Regions from separate parts of the Uliginosibacterium flavum genome, predicted to be linked through region 2. Evidence: predicted binding sites of a transcription regulator. Region 2 holds the regulator's gene; the other holds the start of a gene.
What was found. Region 2 encodes LexA, which represses DNA repair genes until DNA is damaged. Its sites were predicted from a motif close to ACTGTATNTANATACAGT; they were not measured.

Region 1: the regulator LexA is predicted to act here: its motif matches at 5,960-5,977, upstream of recA (recombinase RecA).

The regions. Positions count from the first base shown of each region.
Region 1 covers NZ_JBEWZI010000002.1:123,211-130,934, reverse strand. Annotated here, with positions in the region: gene ylqF (ribosome biogenesis GTPase YlqF) at 60-998, opposite strand; gene ABXR19_RS02260 (efflux RND transporter permease subunit) at 1,240-4,314, opposite strand; gene ABXR19_RS02255 (efflux RND transporter periplasmic adaptor subunit) at 4,311-5,744, opposite strand; gene recA (recombinase RecA) at 6,063-7,076, shown strand; gene recX (recombination regulator RecX) at 7,086-7,547, shown strand; gene lptB (LPS export ABC transporter ATP-binding protein) at 7,534-7,724, shown strand, end outside.
Region 2 covers NZ_JBEWZI010000018.1:69,657-77,380, forward strand. Annotated here, with positions in the region: gene hrpA (ATP-dependent RNA helicase HrpA) at 1-1,139, shown strand, start outside; gene flgK (flagellar hook-associated protein FlgK) at 1,428-3,365, shown strand; gene flgL (flagellar hook-associated protein FlgL) at 3,370-4,587, shown strand; gene ABXR19_RS15410 (hypothetical protein) at 4,600-5,046, shown strand; gene lexA (transcriptional repressor LexA) at 5,230-5,868, shown strand; gene ABXR19_RS15420 (hypothetical protein) at 5,901-6,080, shown strand; gene ABXR19_RS15425 (enoyl-ACP reductase FabI) at 6,155-6,946, opposite strand; gene ABXR19_RS15430 (peptidylprolyl isomerase) at 7,014-7,724, opposite strand, start outside.

The DNA.
Region 1 (7,724 bases), on a different contig from region 2:
ATGCTGCGGCCAGTTCGCAGGGCGTCAATAAGCGCAGCGCATTGCGCCGGATGCTGTCCTTATTCCTCTTCCACCGGCTCCGGCGGCAGCGGTGCATCGGCCTTCGGCCCTTCCTGCTTGCGCAGCTCGGCCAGGCGGGCGTGTTCGGCCAGCATCGCAGCGCGCGACTCGGGCGTTTCCAGACTGACGCGGCCGAGCTTGCCGTCGCGGTAATCCTGCAGGAAGGCCATGGCGGCTTTTTCCAGATCCAGCGCGCCGCCCTTCAGACGCATGGCGCGGCGCTTGGCGACGGCTTCGATGACGGCGACGCCGTCCATTCCGCTCACGTCGAAACCGTAGCGTTCGGCAACCTGACTGGGGTAGCGGGCCAGCAGTACGTTGGCGAGGAAGGTGGCGACTTCTTCGTCGATCACGGCGTTGCGGCCGATGGCGTGGCTGGCGGCGAGCATGAAGCCGTCGCTGTCGTAGGCGATCTTCGGCCACATCATGCCGGGCGTGTCGAGGATGCTGTGGCGCAGGTCGATGTCGGCGCGCAGCTGGGATTTGGTCACCGCCGGCTCATCGCCCACGGCGCAGATCTTGCGGCCGAGCAGGGCGTTCATCAACGTGGATTTGCCGACGTTGGGAATGCCCATGACGATCATGCGCACGGGTTTGACGTTGTCGTCGCGGTGCGGCACCAGTGCGCGGCACAGGCCGGGCACGCGCGCCACGTCGCCGGCCTTCTTGCACGACAGGGCCACGGCCTTGACGCCGGGCTGGGCGTTGAAATAGGCCAGCCAGGCTTTGGTGATTTCCGGGTCGGCCAGATCGGCCTTGTTCAGGATCTTCAGACAGGGGCGCTGGCGATGTACGCGCATGTCGGTGATCAGCGGGTTGCAGCTGGCCTGCGGCAGGCGCGCGTCGAGGACTTCGATCACGACGTCGATGTTTTCCATGGCTTCGGTCGCCTTCTTGCGGGCGGAAGTCATGTGTCCGGGGAACCACTGGATGGCCATGGGCGTGCTGCGGGGGAATGAGTGAGGGCGGATTGTCCCACGCCGGGGCCGCTTTGGCAGAACGAAGTGCCTGCCTGAAGCGCCGCGCGGGGCGGACTTGTTCAGGCAGGGTGGCTGGAGAGGCTTGCTGGGGGCGGGTTTGCGTAGGGTGGGTTCGCGCAGCAACCCACCATGAGTCTTGCCGATACGTGAAGGAGGGTTGTCGCTGCGCTCCGAACCCACCCTACGCAAAGCCCCGGAATCAGTGTTTCGCCGCGCCCTTCACCAGCCCCAGCTTGTGCTGCAGCCAGTCAAACGACAGATACAGCGCCGGGGTGACGTAGAGCGTGATCATTTGCGAGAAGATCAGGCCGCCGACAATCGCCACGCCCATGGGCTGGCGCAGCTCGGCGCCGGCACCGATGCCGAGAGCAATCGGCAGGGCGCCCATGATGGCGGCCAGGGTGGTCATCATGATCGGGCGGAAGCGCAGGCGGCTGGCGGCGCTAATCGCGTCGTGCGGCGACATGTGCTCCTTGCGCTGCGCCTCCAGCGCGAAGTCGATCATCATGATGGCGTTCTTCTTGACGATGCCGATCAGCAGGAGGATGCCGACCATGGCGATGAAGGTCAGCTCCAGCCCGGCGAGCTGCAGCGAGAGCAGCGCACCGACGGCGGCGGAGGGGATGCCGGCCAGAATGGTGATCGGGTGAATCCAGCTTTCGTACAGCACGCCGAGCACCACGTAGATCACCGCGATGGCGATCAGGATCAGCCACAGCTGGCTGTTCTGCGATTCCTGATACACCGCTGCGTCGCCGGCGAAGGCGCCGAAGACGTTGGCAGGCATGGCCATGTCGTTCTTGATGCGGCGCACCTCATCAATCGCCTGCGACAGGGTAACGTCGGGCGCTAGGTTGAAGGACAGCGTCACGGCAGCGATCTGGCCCTGATGGTTGACCGAGTTGTTCACGGCCGCGCGCTCCATGCGGGCGAAGGCGGTGACGGGCACGAGCTGGCCGGTTTTCGAGCGCACGCGCAGGAATTCCAGCCCGCCTTCGTCGGCCCGGAAGGCTTCGGCCCATTGCAGGATGACGGGAAAGTTGTCCTGCGGCGCGTAGATGGTGGTGACCTGGCGCTCGCCGAATGAGGCATTCAGCACGTTGCGCAGACTCTGCATGTCCACGCCCAGCGACAAGGCCTGATCGCGGTCGATGATCAGCTTGGCCTGCACGGCGCGCCGCTCGGCGTCGGAGTTGATGTCTTTCAGCAATGCTGATTCGCGCAGTTTGCGTTGCATCTGCTCGGCCCAGCCGGCGACCAGATCGTAATCGACGGCCTGCAGAGTGTACTGGAAACGGGCATTCGAGCTGCGTCCGCCGATACGCAGATTCTGGATGGCGGAGAAGGAAATCTGCGCTCCGGGGATGCCGGCGGTGTCGCGGCGCAGGCTTTCCAGCACGTCTTTCATCTTGCCGCGTTCCTTCTGCGGTTTGAGGGTGATGAAGATGAAGGCGCGGTTGTTGCCGCCGGAGTTGGACACCACGTCGAGTACGTGCGGATTCTGGCGGATCTTGTCATCGACCTTCAGCACCAGATCGCGCATTGCGGGCCAGGAAATGTCTTGCGCGGCGGTGATCGGGGCGCGGACCTGGCTGATGTCCTCTTCCGGGAAAAAGCCCTTGGGCATGATCTGGTACAGCGCGATGGTGGCGATGCAGGTGATCAGCGTCAGCACCAGCATCAGCCAGCGGCGTTTGAGGGTCCACGCCAGACTGCGGGTGTAGGCATTCAGCACAGCGTCAAAGCCACGCTCGAAGGCACGGCTCCAGGCGGGGGCGTTGGCGGCTTCATCCGGATGATGGTGGATGAAGCGGGCGGCCAGCATCGGGATGATGGTCAGGGCGGCGACGGCCGACACGGCAATGGACAGTGTCACGACCACGGCGAATTCGTGGAACATCAGGCCGATGACGCCGGGCATGAAGAAAATCGGGATGAAGACGGCAATCAGCGAGACCGAAATCGAGATCACCGTGAAGCCGACTTCGCGCACGCCGCGCACGGCGGCCGGGAAGGGTTTGACGCCATTTTCGATGTGCCGGACGATGTTCTCCAGCACCACGATGGCATCATCGACGACCAGGCCGACGGCAATCGTCAGGCCCATCAGCGAGATGTTGTTGAGGCTGTAGCCGAACCACAGCATCAGCCCGAAAGTGCCCAGCACGGAGGCTGGCAGCGAGACTGACGGAATCAGGGTGGCCGACACGCGGCGCAGGAACATCAGGATCACCAGCATGACCAGTCCGACGGTCAGCAGCATGGTGAGGTTTACGTCGTGGATAGATTCGCGGATCGAGACGGAGCGGTCGTTGAGGATGTTGATATCCACCGAGGCGGGCAGCTGTGCCTTCAGCTTGGGCAGGGCCGCACGCACGGCGTCGACGACCGCCACGGTGTTGGCGCTGGGCTGGCGCAGCACCTGCAGATTGAGGCCGCGCTTGCCATTGACCCAGGACGCGTTCTTGACGTTCTCCACGCTGTCGATCACGTCCGCCACATCGGCCAGGCGCACCGGCTGTCCGTTCTTGTTGGCAACGATCATGCGCGCGAAGTCGGCCGCGTTCTGCAACTGGTCGTTGGCGGTAATCACCAGCGACTGGCGTTTGCCATCCAGCGAACCCATCGGGGTATTGGAGTTGGCGGCTGCCAGCGCGGTCGACAGTTCGCCAATCGACAGATCGCGTGCCGCGAGCTTGGCCGGATCAACACTGATGCGCACCGCGTAACGTTTCTGGCCGTTGATGGTGACTTGCGCTACGCCTTCGAGGGTGGCCAGCGAGGGTGAGATCAGGTTGTCGGCAAAATCGTTGAGCTGGTCCAGCGACAGTGAGGGCGAATCCAGGGTGATGAACAGCACCGGATCATCGGCCGGGTTGACCTTGCGGTAACTCGGCGGGTTGGTCATGTCCTTGGGCAGTTGGCGGTTCGCCCGCAGCAGCGCGGCCTGCACATCGACAGCGGCTGAATTGATGTTGAGCGAGGGGATGAACTCCAGCGTAATGCGCGTGCTGCCGAGCTGGCTCGTCGAGGTCATCATCTTGAGCCCGGCGATGGTCGAGAACTGCCGCTCCAGGACGGTGGCGACCGAGGAGGCCATGGTTTCCGGATTGGCGCCGGGCAGATTGGCACTGACCTCGATGATCGGCTGATTGAATGAGGGCAGGGCCGCAATCGGCAGATTGAACCAGGCGGCGACGCCGGCAATCATCACTGCCAGCCATAGCAAGGTGGTGGCGACCGGACGGTGGATACTCTGCTCGGTGAATTTCATTGCGCGGCGGCCTTGGCTGCCTGACGCTCACGCCAGCGGGCAATGATTTCCTGTTTCTGCTCGTCCGTGGCGGCAGCCCAGCGTTCGGGGTCGTGCGGTGTAAAGCCTTCAGGCAGCGCTACGCTTGTGGATGAAGGCTTGCCTGTAGAGGCGCTTGCAGCCTTGGTCTTCGGGCTGCCTGCCTGTACAGGTCCACTGGATGCGGCTTCGCGGGCAGCCTGTTCGGAGGCCGGCTTGCCGTCTCGTTTGCTACGTCCTTCACCGTTGCCGCCACTCTTTTCTTCGCTGACCTTGCTGCCAGGGCGCAGATTCTGACCACCTTCCAGCACGATCTTGAGGCCGGCTGGCAAGCCCTTGAGCACGGCCTTTTCGCCAGCGATGCGCAGTAGCTCAACTGGCTTGGGCTGCACCGTGCCGTCTTCCTGCATCACGTAGACGAGACGTCCGTTCGGCCCGTTGAGCACTGCCTGGGCGGGCAGTACGGCGGCATCCGCAATGCTGCCGGCTTCTACCTTGATGGAGACATACTGGCCTGGCCAGACTTTGCGCGCGCTGTTATCGAGCTTGCCCTTGACCAGCACATTGCCGGAGGTGCGGTCGATATTGCTGTCGATGAAGATGACCTCGCCGGCCAGCTTGTCCTGTGCGGCGGTGCTGGCGCTGAGCTTGACCGGGCCTTTGCGCATGGATTCGAGCAAGGCCGGCAGATCGCGTTCGGCCAGCGCAAAAGTCACGCCAATCGGGTTCATGCGCGTCAGCTTGACCAGTGCGACGGACGTCGAATTGGAGGTGACGAGGCTGCCGGGGCGCACATTGATGACGCCGGCGCGACCGTCGAAAGGCGCGTGGATGCGCGTGTAGGACTGCGTCACCTTGGCCTGCTCCAGAGCCGCGCGCGCCTGGGCTTGATTGGCCAGCGCCGTATCGGCCTTGCTGCGAGTGGTGTCGAGCGCCGATGGGGCGATGAAGTTCTTGTCGGCCAGTTCCTGGCCGCGTTTCAGATCGCGCTGGGCGATCATGTATGCGGCATCCGCACTGGCCAAGCCGGCGGCGGCCTTGCTGACATTGGCATCATCGTCGCGCGCGTCGAGCGAGAGCAGCAACTGACCACGGCGGACTTCGTCGCCTTCCTTGAAGTGGATCTGGGTGATCATGCCGCTCTTCTGCGGGCGCACATCGACTTCATCCAGCGCCAGCACATTGCCTTGGGCCTCCAGTAGCAAGGGCACGTTTTCGATGCGGCTCAGCGTAGTGGTCACTACCTGAGGCCGATTGCCGCGCGCGGCGGCGCCCTTGGCGTCAGCGGCCAGCTTTGATTCGCCGTTCGTGGGCGCAGAAGCGCTGGCTCCGACGGACGCTGTGTCCTTGTTCTGGCACGCGGCTAGCAGGCCGCAAATGGACAGCAGCAGGGCAAGGGTATAACGACTCATCAAACTCATCTCTGCGTTATCCGCAAAGGCGCCATGGGTAAAGGGGTGCAAGGGGTCGCAGCAACGGAAGCGAATCATTACTCAAGCGTCTTGCCAAGCCAAGCGGCTTTACCGAGCTTAACCAACAAATGTGAAGGATCAGGCATCCCGCTGCTGCATAAATCAGACACTGTAATTCGCTACCGAAAACAGCGGTGTTGCGCCCGAGAGCTTTTGGTGTATATTTATACAGTACCAAGAAAGGCCTGAGTCCCGGCAGTCAGCACTGCCTCGCAAGCTCTGTGCCATAATCTTTCCGACCACTGAGTGAGGTATTACATGGACGACAATAAAGCCAAAGCACTTGCTGCTGCGCTGGCACAAATCGAGAAGCAATTCGGCAAAGGTTCCATCATGCGTCTGGGTGATGGCGAGGTGGTGTCCGACATTCAGGCCATCTCCACCGGCTCGTTGGGGCTGGATATCGCTCTGGGGATTGGCGGTCTGCCGCGCGGCCGTGTGGTTGAAATTTACGGCCCGGAATCCTCGGGTAAAACCACACTGACTCTGCAAGTCATTGCCGAGCTGCAAAAAATGGGCGGTACGGCTGCGTTCATCGATGCCGAGCACGCGCTGGACGTCGTCTATGCCCAGAAACTCGGCGTGAATGTTGGAGATCTGCTGATTTCGCAGCCCGATACGGGCGAGCAGGCGCTGGAAATTGCCGACATGCTGGTGCGCTCCGGTGGTGTGGACATGGTCGTGATTGATTCGGTCGCCGCGCTGACGCCGCGTGCCGAAATCGAGGGTGAGATGGGCGATCAGTTGCCCGGCCTGCAAGCCCGTTTGATGAGTCAAGCGCTGCGCAAGCTGACTGGCAACATCAATCGCACCAATACGCTGGTCATCTTCATCAACCAGATCCGCATGAAAATCGGCGTGATGTTCGGTAGCCCGGAAACCACGACGGGTGGCAACGCGCTGAAGTTCTACGCTTCCGTGCGTCTGGATATCCGTCGTACCGGTACGATCAAGAAGGGTGATGAAGTCATCGGCTCCGAGACCAAGGTCAAGGTCGTCAAGAACAAGGTGGCGCCGCCGTTCCGTGAGGCGCACTTCGATATCCTGTACGGGGAAGGTATTTCCCGCGAAGGTGAAGTGGTCGATATGGGTGTCGAGCACAAATTCATCGAGAAGAGTGGCGCCTGGTATGCCTACAAGGGCGAAAAAATCGGTCAGGGTAAGGATAATGCGCGCGAATATCTGCGCAATAATCCGGCCATTGCCATCGAGATCGAAAACAAGATCCGCGAGGCGGTCGGCGTGATTGCCATTCAGGTGAAAGCGGAGTAATTCAGGTCTGTGAGCAAGAAACCGGTTCCATCACTCAAGTCGACGGCCTTGCGGCTGCTCTCCATGCGCGAACATTCGCGCGTGGAGTTGCGGCGCAAGCTTAAAGCCAAGGCTGTCGAAGGGCAGGACGTTGAAGCCGTGCTGGATCGCATGGCCGAAACCGGCCTGCAATCGGATGTGCGTTTTGCTGAAAGCTTGGTGCGCACTCAGGGCGGGCGCGTGGGCGTCGAACGTTTGCGGCGCGAACTGGCTGATCGAGGCGTGAGTAACGAAATTGCCGCAGCAGCGTTGGGCGAAGGTCTTGTCGAGGATGAGCTGACGCGCGCACGTGCGGTGTGGGCGAAAAAATTTGGTGAGTTGCCGAAGGATCAAAGCGAGTGGGCGCGCCAAGCGCGCTTCATGCAATCGCGTGGTTTTACGGTTGAAGTGATCCGGACAATGTTGAAAGAACCATTTAATGAGTCTGCTTAGGGTAGCCAGCCTGAAGAAACGCTACAAGTCGCGTACCGTGGTGCACGATGTTTCCTTCCAGGTCGGCAGTGGTGAGGTAGTGGGCTTGTTGGGCCCCAACGGGGCGGGCAAGACGACGTGTTTTTACATGATTGTTGGCTTGGTGCGTGCCGATGGCGGCAGCATCCATCTGGATGG
Region 2 (7,724 bases):
ACTGCTTCATGAATTTCCGCGTGATCGACGAGCATGGCCGCGTGCTGGAGCAATCGCGCGATCTGGCCGAGCTGCGTCTGCATTTGCGCGAGATGGCTGCGGCGGCATTCCGTGCGGCGCAGGTTGCCGGCTCGCTGGGCGCGCAACTTGCCGCGTTGAATGTAGCAGGCAAGGACGAGGCAGGCTCGAAAGCCGCATCGGGCAAGCCTCTTCAGGCAGGTGCTGCGGACAAGTCGGCCCCGGGTGGCTCTGCAGGCATTCCGGCTGAAGAAGACCAACCCGCGCACCTCTCTGGCCTGACGAGCTGGAGCTTCGGCCCACTACCCGAGCTGCTGGAAGTCAAGGTGGCGGGGCGCAATCTGATCGGTTTCCCGGCGCTGCATGACGATGGCGATTCGGTCAGCTTGCGCCCCTACGACACAGAAGAGGAAGCTGCGCGCGTGCATCGCAAGGGCATGGTGCGGCTGTTTGCGCTGGCCATGAAGGACCAGGTGCGCGCGGTGGAACGCCTACCGGGCCTGCGCGAACTGGCGCTGCAATTCATGCCCTTCGGCACGGATATCGAACTGAAGGCGCAACTGGTCGAGGCGACCTTGATCCGTACCTGCCTGATGGACCCCGTGCCGGTGAACCCGACGGATTTCAACCAGCGCGTGCTCGAAGCCAAGACCCGCGTCAGTCTGGTCGCACAGGAGTTGATGCGACTCGTGAGCACGCTGGTGGCGGAGCATGCCTCGCTGCAGAAACGCTTCGCCAGCCTGAAGAGCTTCCCCGAATTGCTCAGCGATGTGCAAGGGCAGGTGAGTCGCCTGCTGCCTAAGAACTTCCTGGTGTTCTGGCCCTTCGAGAAGCTCGCGCTGTTTCCGCGCTACCTGAAGGCCATCGAAGTGCGGATCGACAAGATGCGCACCAATCCCGGCCGCGACGTGCAGCTGATGGCCGAATGGAAATCCCTGGCCGGGCCGTGGGAACGCGAATGGATCGCCATGCAGCGCGGCTGCGTCACCGACCCGCAGCTGGTCGAATTCCGCTGGCTGCTCGAAGAGCTGCGCGTCGGCTTGTTCGCGCAGGAGCTGAAAACACCGATGCCAGTCAGCGTGAAACGCCTGCAGAAAATCTGGGAAGCCCGGCCACGCTGATCTTTTAGCGGCCTGCCTGCAGAGCCGCGCGGGATGCCGCTGTGCGCGACACATGGCTGGAGAGGCCCGTCCGGAGCGGCTCTTGGAGGGGATGAGTCGGACCGGCAATTCTTGCCGTCTCGACTCGCGAGAGGCGATCTGTCCGCAGGCGATGCGTGCATTTCTAGTGTAAACTTTAAAAAAATAGTCACATAAAAACAATGACTTGAAAGTATTGTCCGGCCGCGGAGCGGAGTTGGCATCAGTATTGCGATACATGGTCGTAGATTGCTTCAGGAGCACACGATCATGGCTGGCCTTCTCAGCGTTTCACTTACCGGACTCAATGCCGCCCAGGCAGCATTGAATACGACCAGCCATAACATCTCGAACGCGAACGTCACTGGCTACAACCGCCAGCAGGTGGTGCAGACGACGGCTGACCCGATGTTTACCGGTGTTGGCTTCTTCGGTCAGGGCACCGAGATTGCAACGGTCAAGCGGATTTACAGTCAGTTTTTGACGGCACAAGTGTTGGCTGCGGATAGTTCTCGGGTGGAGTACGAGACCTATTACAACCAGATCAAGCAAGTCGACAATCTGCTCTCTGACGCCACGGCGGGCCTTACGCCCGCTTTGGAAGAGTTTTTTCGTGGCGTACAGCAAGTGGCCGCTGATCCGAGTAGTGTGCCTTCGCGGCAGTCCATGTTGTCGACGTCGGAAGCGTTGGCGACCCGCTTCCAGGCCATGCAGAGCCGTTTTCAGGAAGTTCGCGATGGTGTTGAAACCCAGATCGGTCAGTCAGTTGACGACATCAATGCACTCGCCAAGCAGGTTGCCAGCCTGAATCAGAAGATCGTGACGGCGCAGGCAGCCGGGCCGAATGTTCCGGCCAATGATCTGCTTGATCAGCGCGATGCAATCGTTGCCCAGCTCAATCAACAGATCAAGGCGACGACATCCAGTAACAGCGATGGCTCTGTCAATGTGTTCATTGGCTCGGGCCAGCCGCTGGTGATGGGCAATGATGTGTTCCAGCTGTCGACGACGCCATCGACGACGGATCCGACTCGCTCAACGGTCGGGGTTCAGTTGATCGGCGGAGGTGTAGTGCCCATCCCGGAGAACCTGCTCTCCGGCGGGACGCTGGGTGGCCTGCTCAGTTATCGGAGCGATTCGCTGGATAAGGCTCAGAACGAACTGGGGCGTATTGCGATCAGCCTGGTGACGGAATTCAACGCCCAGCACCGGCTGGGGCAAGACCTCGACGGAGCGATGGGCGGCAATTATTTCACGGCCTTGTCACCGGCAGGGCAAAATTTGCCGAATTTCGTGACTGGCCTGGCTTCGACAGCTGCGGTTACGGCAACGATCTCCGATGTCGGCGGGCTGACGGCTGACGATTATGTGCTTGCCTACGATGGTACGAATTATTCGCTGACCCGCACTTCGGACAGCGGCGTGGTCTATAGCGGCGCGACGCTGCCGGCATCCGTAGACGGTTTGTCCTTCGCCGGCACGATGGCGAACGGCGATCGGGTGCTGATTCAACCCACTCGTTATGCTGCTGCCAATATCAGTGTGGCGATTCAGGATACGCGTCTGATCGCTGCGGCTTCACCGGTCGCTGCCAGTGCAGCGAATACCAACAGCGGTACGGGCTCATTGACGCAGCCGGTGGCGCTCAGCCTGACGGGGATTCTGCCTGCTGCGGCAGCGCATATTGCCACTCCGATCACGCTGACTTTTGATTCGACACTCAACCAGTTCAACGTGACTGGTGCTGTGCCTGCCACAATTGCCTACAACCCGTCGACGAATGCGGTGGGCGCCAGCGTTACCTTGACGAACCCGAATCTGACATTTTCGCTTTCTGGCCGACCGGCGAATGGTGACAGTTTTACGATCAGCACCAATGTGAGTGGCACCAAAGACGGACGCAATGCCAATGCTCTTTATTCGCTGCAGTCGGCTAAAAGCCTGCTGGGTGGCACTACGAGTTTTGGTTCTGCCTATTCGCAGATGGTCAGCGAGGTAGGGAGCCAGACCAGCGAAGCCAAAGTCAATGCCAGTGCGCAGCAGGGTTTGCTGGATCAGGCGACAGAGGCGCAGCAGGGCCTCTCTGGCGTGAATCTGGATGAAGAGGCGGCCAATCTGTTGCGTTATCAACAGGTTTACCAGGCAGCAGCCCGCTGCATCGGGGTGGCTAACACCCTGTTTGATGACATTCTTTCCATCATGGGGTGATGCAATGAGAATCAGCACTTCACTCATCTATGACAGCAACGTGGCGACGATCAATCGCCAGCAGATCGACGTGTTGCATACCCAGCAGCAATTATCCACCGGCCGGCGGGTGGTAGCGCCCAGCGATGATCCGGTGGCGGCAGCACGTGCTCTGGAGGTGTCGCAGTCAATCTCGCATCTGGCCGTGCAGAAGGAGAATCAGGGCACTGCGGTGGATACTCTGAAGAGCCTCGATAGCCAATTGGGTGCAATTCATGATGTGCTGGATTACGTGCGCGAGCGTGTTGTCCAGGCTGGTAATAGCGGAACACTGACATTGAGCGATCGGCAATCGATTGCGACGGATATCAAGGCGCAATTCGATAGTTTGCTCGCCTTGGCCAATAATCAGGATGCGTCTGGCGACTATCAATTTTCCGGCTACAAGGGTGATACCCAAGCATTTTCGGGCAACCTGTCGGGCGTCAGCTATCAGGGTGATCAAGGGGTGCGCACATTGCTTGTGTCCAATTCCCGGCAGATTCCGGTCAGCGTGAATGGCAACGAGTTGTTCATGAATATTGGCTCTGTCAACGGGGTCTTTACCAGCAGCACCAGTTCTTCGACGGCCGTTGTCAGCGATGGCACGGTATCGGGGCCAGCAGCGTATACGGGCGATCATTACGGCATCAAGTTCAGCAGCGCCACGACCTACGATGTGTATGACACTGTGGCAGATCCGGGCATGACAGGTGCTCCCCTGGCTTCCGGGGTTTACACCTCAGGACAGAGCATCGGTTTGCCCGATCCGGGCAATGCCGCGACAACCGAGATTCAGGTCGCGATCTCCGGAACGCCTTCGACGGGAGATACTTTCCAGATGACCCCGGGCGACTCCAGCGACATGTTCAGCACCCTCAAACAGTTCGTGGTGGGCCTGGAGAATACGAGTGACCCTGGCTACTCGCAGATGGTGGCGGACACATTGGGGCGGCTCGACAATGCAATGGAAAACGTGTCGCGCTTGCGCTCCCAGAGCGGTTCGCGGCAAGTCGAGGTGGAGGCGCTGCAAAACGTCGGCGACGATCTGAAGATCCAGTATGCGGATCGTCTGGAAAGTCTGGTCGGCCTGGATTATGTTTCGGCAATTTCTGATTTTCAGCAGCAGCAGACTTATCTGGAGGCCGCGCGCAATACTTTCGCCAAGATTTCCGGCCTGTCGCTGTTTAATTTCATTTCATGAGGTACTGATGTGATGAAAAAGCGCTGGATCCTCACGCTGCTACTGAGCGTCACTGGCTGCAGCAGTCTTTCCGGCGACCTGCCGGGAAGGACTTCGATTATCCCGAAGGGATCCTTGCGGATTTTCCCTGGCTATGCGGTAGCGCATGCCGATATCGTGCAGGTTGGTCTGCTGCTGGCGGCTGTTTATATGGTGACGGATCCCACCGCACCGAACTGGGAAATCGTCGAAACCCGCCTGCCTGACAATCGGGTGCTTTACAAACTCAGCATGCAGTATCTGCATCTGGGCGGTGATGGCGAAGCCCGTTATGTACTCGCCCGTCGCGCCGAGACGCTGGCGCGCGAGCAAGGCCTGGCCGGCTATCAGATCCAGCGCTACGAAGAGGCCGTCGATTCCCGCATCTTCCTGCCGCAGCGTACTGCCTATGCCGAGGTGCAATTGCTGGCAGCCAAGTAGGGCGGGCTTCTCCAGACGGCCTGTCTGTACAGCCAGTGCCCATAGGACTTTGCAAGGCATATGCTTGTAGAGGCAGTCAGCATGCGGCTTTTCGCACATGCATATTTTGACAAAAATACTACTTGCACAACTGTTCAAAACTACAGTACTGTACGTACATACAGTTTGTTGAGCGAGTTTGTCATGAGCCTTGAATTGACCCGTCGTCAGCAGGAAATCCTGAGCTTCATCCGTGACCGGATTGCCGCCGATGGCATGCCGCCCACACGTGCCGAGATCGCTGCGGCCTTCGGTTTTGCCTCGCCGAACGCGGCAGAAAGCCATTTGCGTGCTTTGGCGCAAAAAGGCGTGATCCGTCTCGAATCAGGTTCCGCCCGAGGAATTCGCTTGATCCAGGAGGAGGGTGGCGAAAAAGCCGAAGAAAGCTTCGGCCTGCCTCTGGTGGGGCGGGTTGCGGCAGGCGCGCCGATTCTCGCGCAAGAGCATATCCAGCGTCACTATCCGGTCGATCCGCTGATGTTTTCGCCACGAGCCGATTTTTTGCTCACCGTACGCGGGCTTTCGATGATCAACGCCGGCATTCTTGAAGGCGATCTGCTGGCCGTGCATCGCTGCAACGAAGCGCGCGACGGCCAGATTGTGGTAGCCCGCGTGGATGACGAAGTGACGGTCAAACGCCTTAAACGTCAGCCCGGCGGAATTATCGAGTTGATCGCCGAAAACCCTGATTTCTCACCGATTCTGGTTGATCCCCAACGCAGTTCGCTGGCGATCGAGGGGATTGCCGTTGGCCTGATCCGCGACGGCTTTGCCCGTAATTGATTCCTGCCCCCTATTTGACTCTGGAGCCTCTCATGAAAAACCTCTTCCACAACGCTTTGCCCAATAGCCTGCAAATGATGCAACCCACGATGCGCAGCGGTACCCGACTCAGCATCAAGCCGATGGCGATTCTTGAGGTTGTACGTCGGCGCGGGCGCAGTTGGGGCTTGCTGGCTCAATATGAAGAAGCGCGTCTGGGTTTGTTGCGCTGAATCCGTAGCGGCATTCTTCGCCAATAAAAAAACGCTGCCCTAGCGCAGCGTTTTTTTATTGGCCAGTCTGAAAATCAGATTGGTTGCTCGTTACCAATTGCTACAGCATTGAAACCCGCATCGACATACATGATTTCGGCCGAAATTCCCGACGCCAGATCTGAACACAGGAATGCTGCCGCATTGCCGACTTCCTCAATCGTCACATTGCGGCGCATCGGCGCTTGCTGTTCCGTGTGGGTCAGCAGCTTGCCGAAATTTCCGATACTGGAAGAGGCCATGGTACGGATCGGGCCAGCCGAGATGGCGTTCACGCGTGTACCTTCCGGGCCCACGGCTGCAGAGATATAGCGTACCGACGCCTCCAGGCTGGCTTTGGCCAGACCCATCACGTTGTAATTGGGCAGGGTGCGCACCGCGCCCAGATACGAAAGGGTCAGCAGCGAGCCATTGCGGCCCTGCATCAAGGGACGTGCGGCCTTGGCCAGAGCGGCAAAACTGTAACTGCTTACATCATGGGCGATCCGGAACGCGTCGCGTGAAAGACCTTCCAGAAAATCGCCCTTTAGTGCTTCGCCCGGCGCGAAAGCCAGCGAGTGCACCACGCTGTCCAGACCATCCCAATCCTGGCTGATGGCATCGAACAGCGCGGCAATTTGTGCGTCGTCCTGCACATCACAGGGAAATATCCGGGTGCTGTCAAAAGTTCTTGCCATTGCGGTGACGCGCTCAAGCAAACGCTCGTTCTGGTAAGTGAATGCCAGTTCCGCGCCTTCGCGATGCATGGCCTTGGCAATCCCGTAGGCGATGGATCGATCACTCAGCAGCCCGCAAATCAGGATGCGCTTGCCTGTCAGAAACCCCATTTTTATCCCGATTCAAACATGCGCGATGAAGTTTGTGCCGGGGCACGTGGCCCCGGCAATCCTGAGCTTATTCGACTTTTGATTTGGCCAGCAAAGTCTTGATGTGCGCGTTCAGAGCTTGCTGTTCCAGATACTGACGCAGCTCGTTTTTCTTTTCTTCAAAGGTCGGCGGCACTGCCTTGCGGGTTTCATCCAGCATGATCACGTGGAAGCCATAGGTCGTTTGTACCGGGACGGTGGTGAACTTGCCCTTTTCCAGCTTTGTCACGGCATCACCGAAGGGTTGGGGCAGGCCTTTCGGAGAAACCCAGCCAATATCGCCGCCATTATCCTTGGAGCCGGCATCGACGGAGTCCTTGGCCAGATCTGCAAACTTCGCGCCGCTCTGCAATTTGGCGATCACGGCCTGAGCATCTGCTTCAGTGAGTGTCTGGATATGGCGCACCTTGTGTTCGGTACTGGACATGTCAGCGACGCGACGCTCGTATTCGCTGCGCATTTGCGCATCCGATATGGGGTTGGCCACGGCCCACTCGTTGATGTAGGACGCAATCAGGATGCCTTGACGCGCCATTTCAACGCGTACCTGAATGTCAGACTTTTTGTCCAGACCACGCTTTTTCGCTTCCTGGGCCAGAACTTCACGCCGCACAAGCTCCTCCTTGATGGCGCGGCGCAGCGCTTCGTCGTTAGGCGCTCCCTGCGCAATTTGCTCATTTGCCATCAGATCGCCAACAGCAGCAGAAATCGGCACGCCATTAACTTTTCCGAGCGCTTT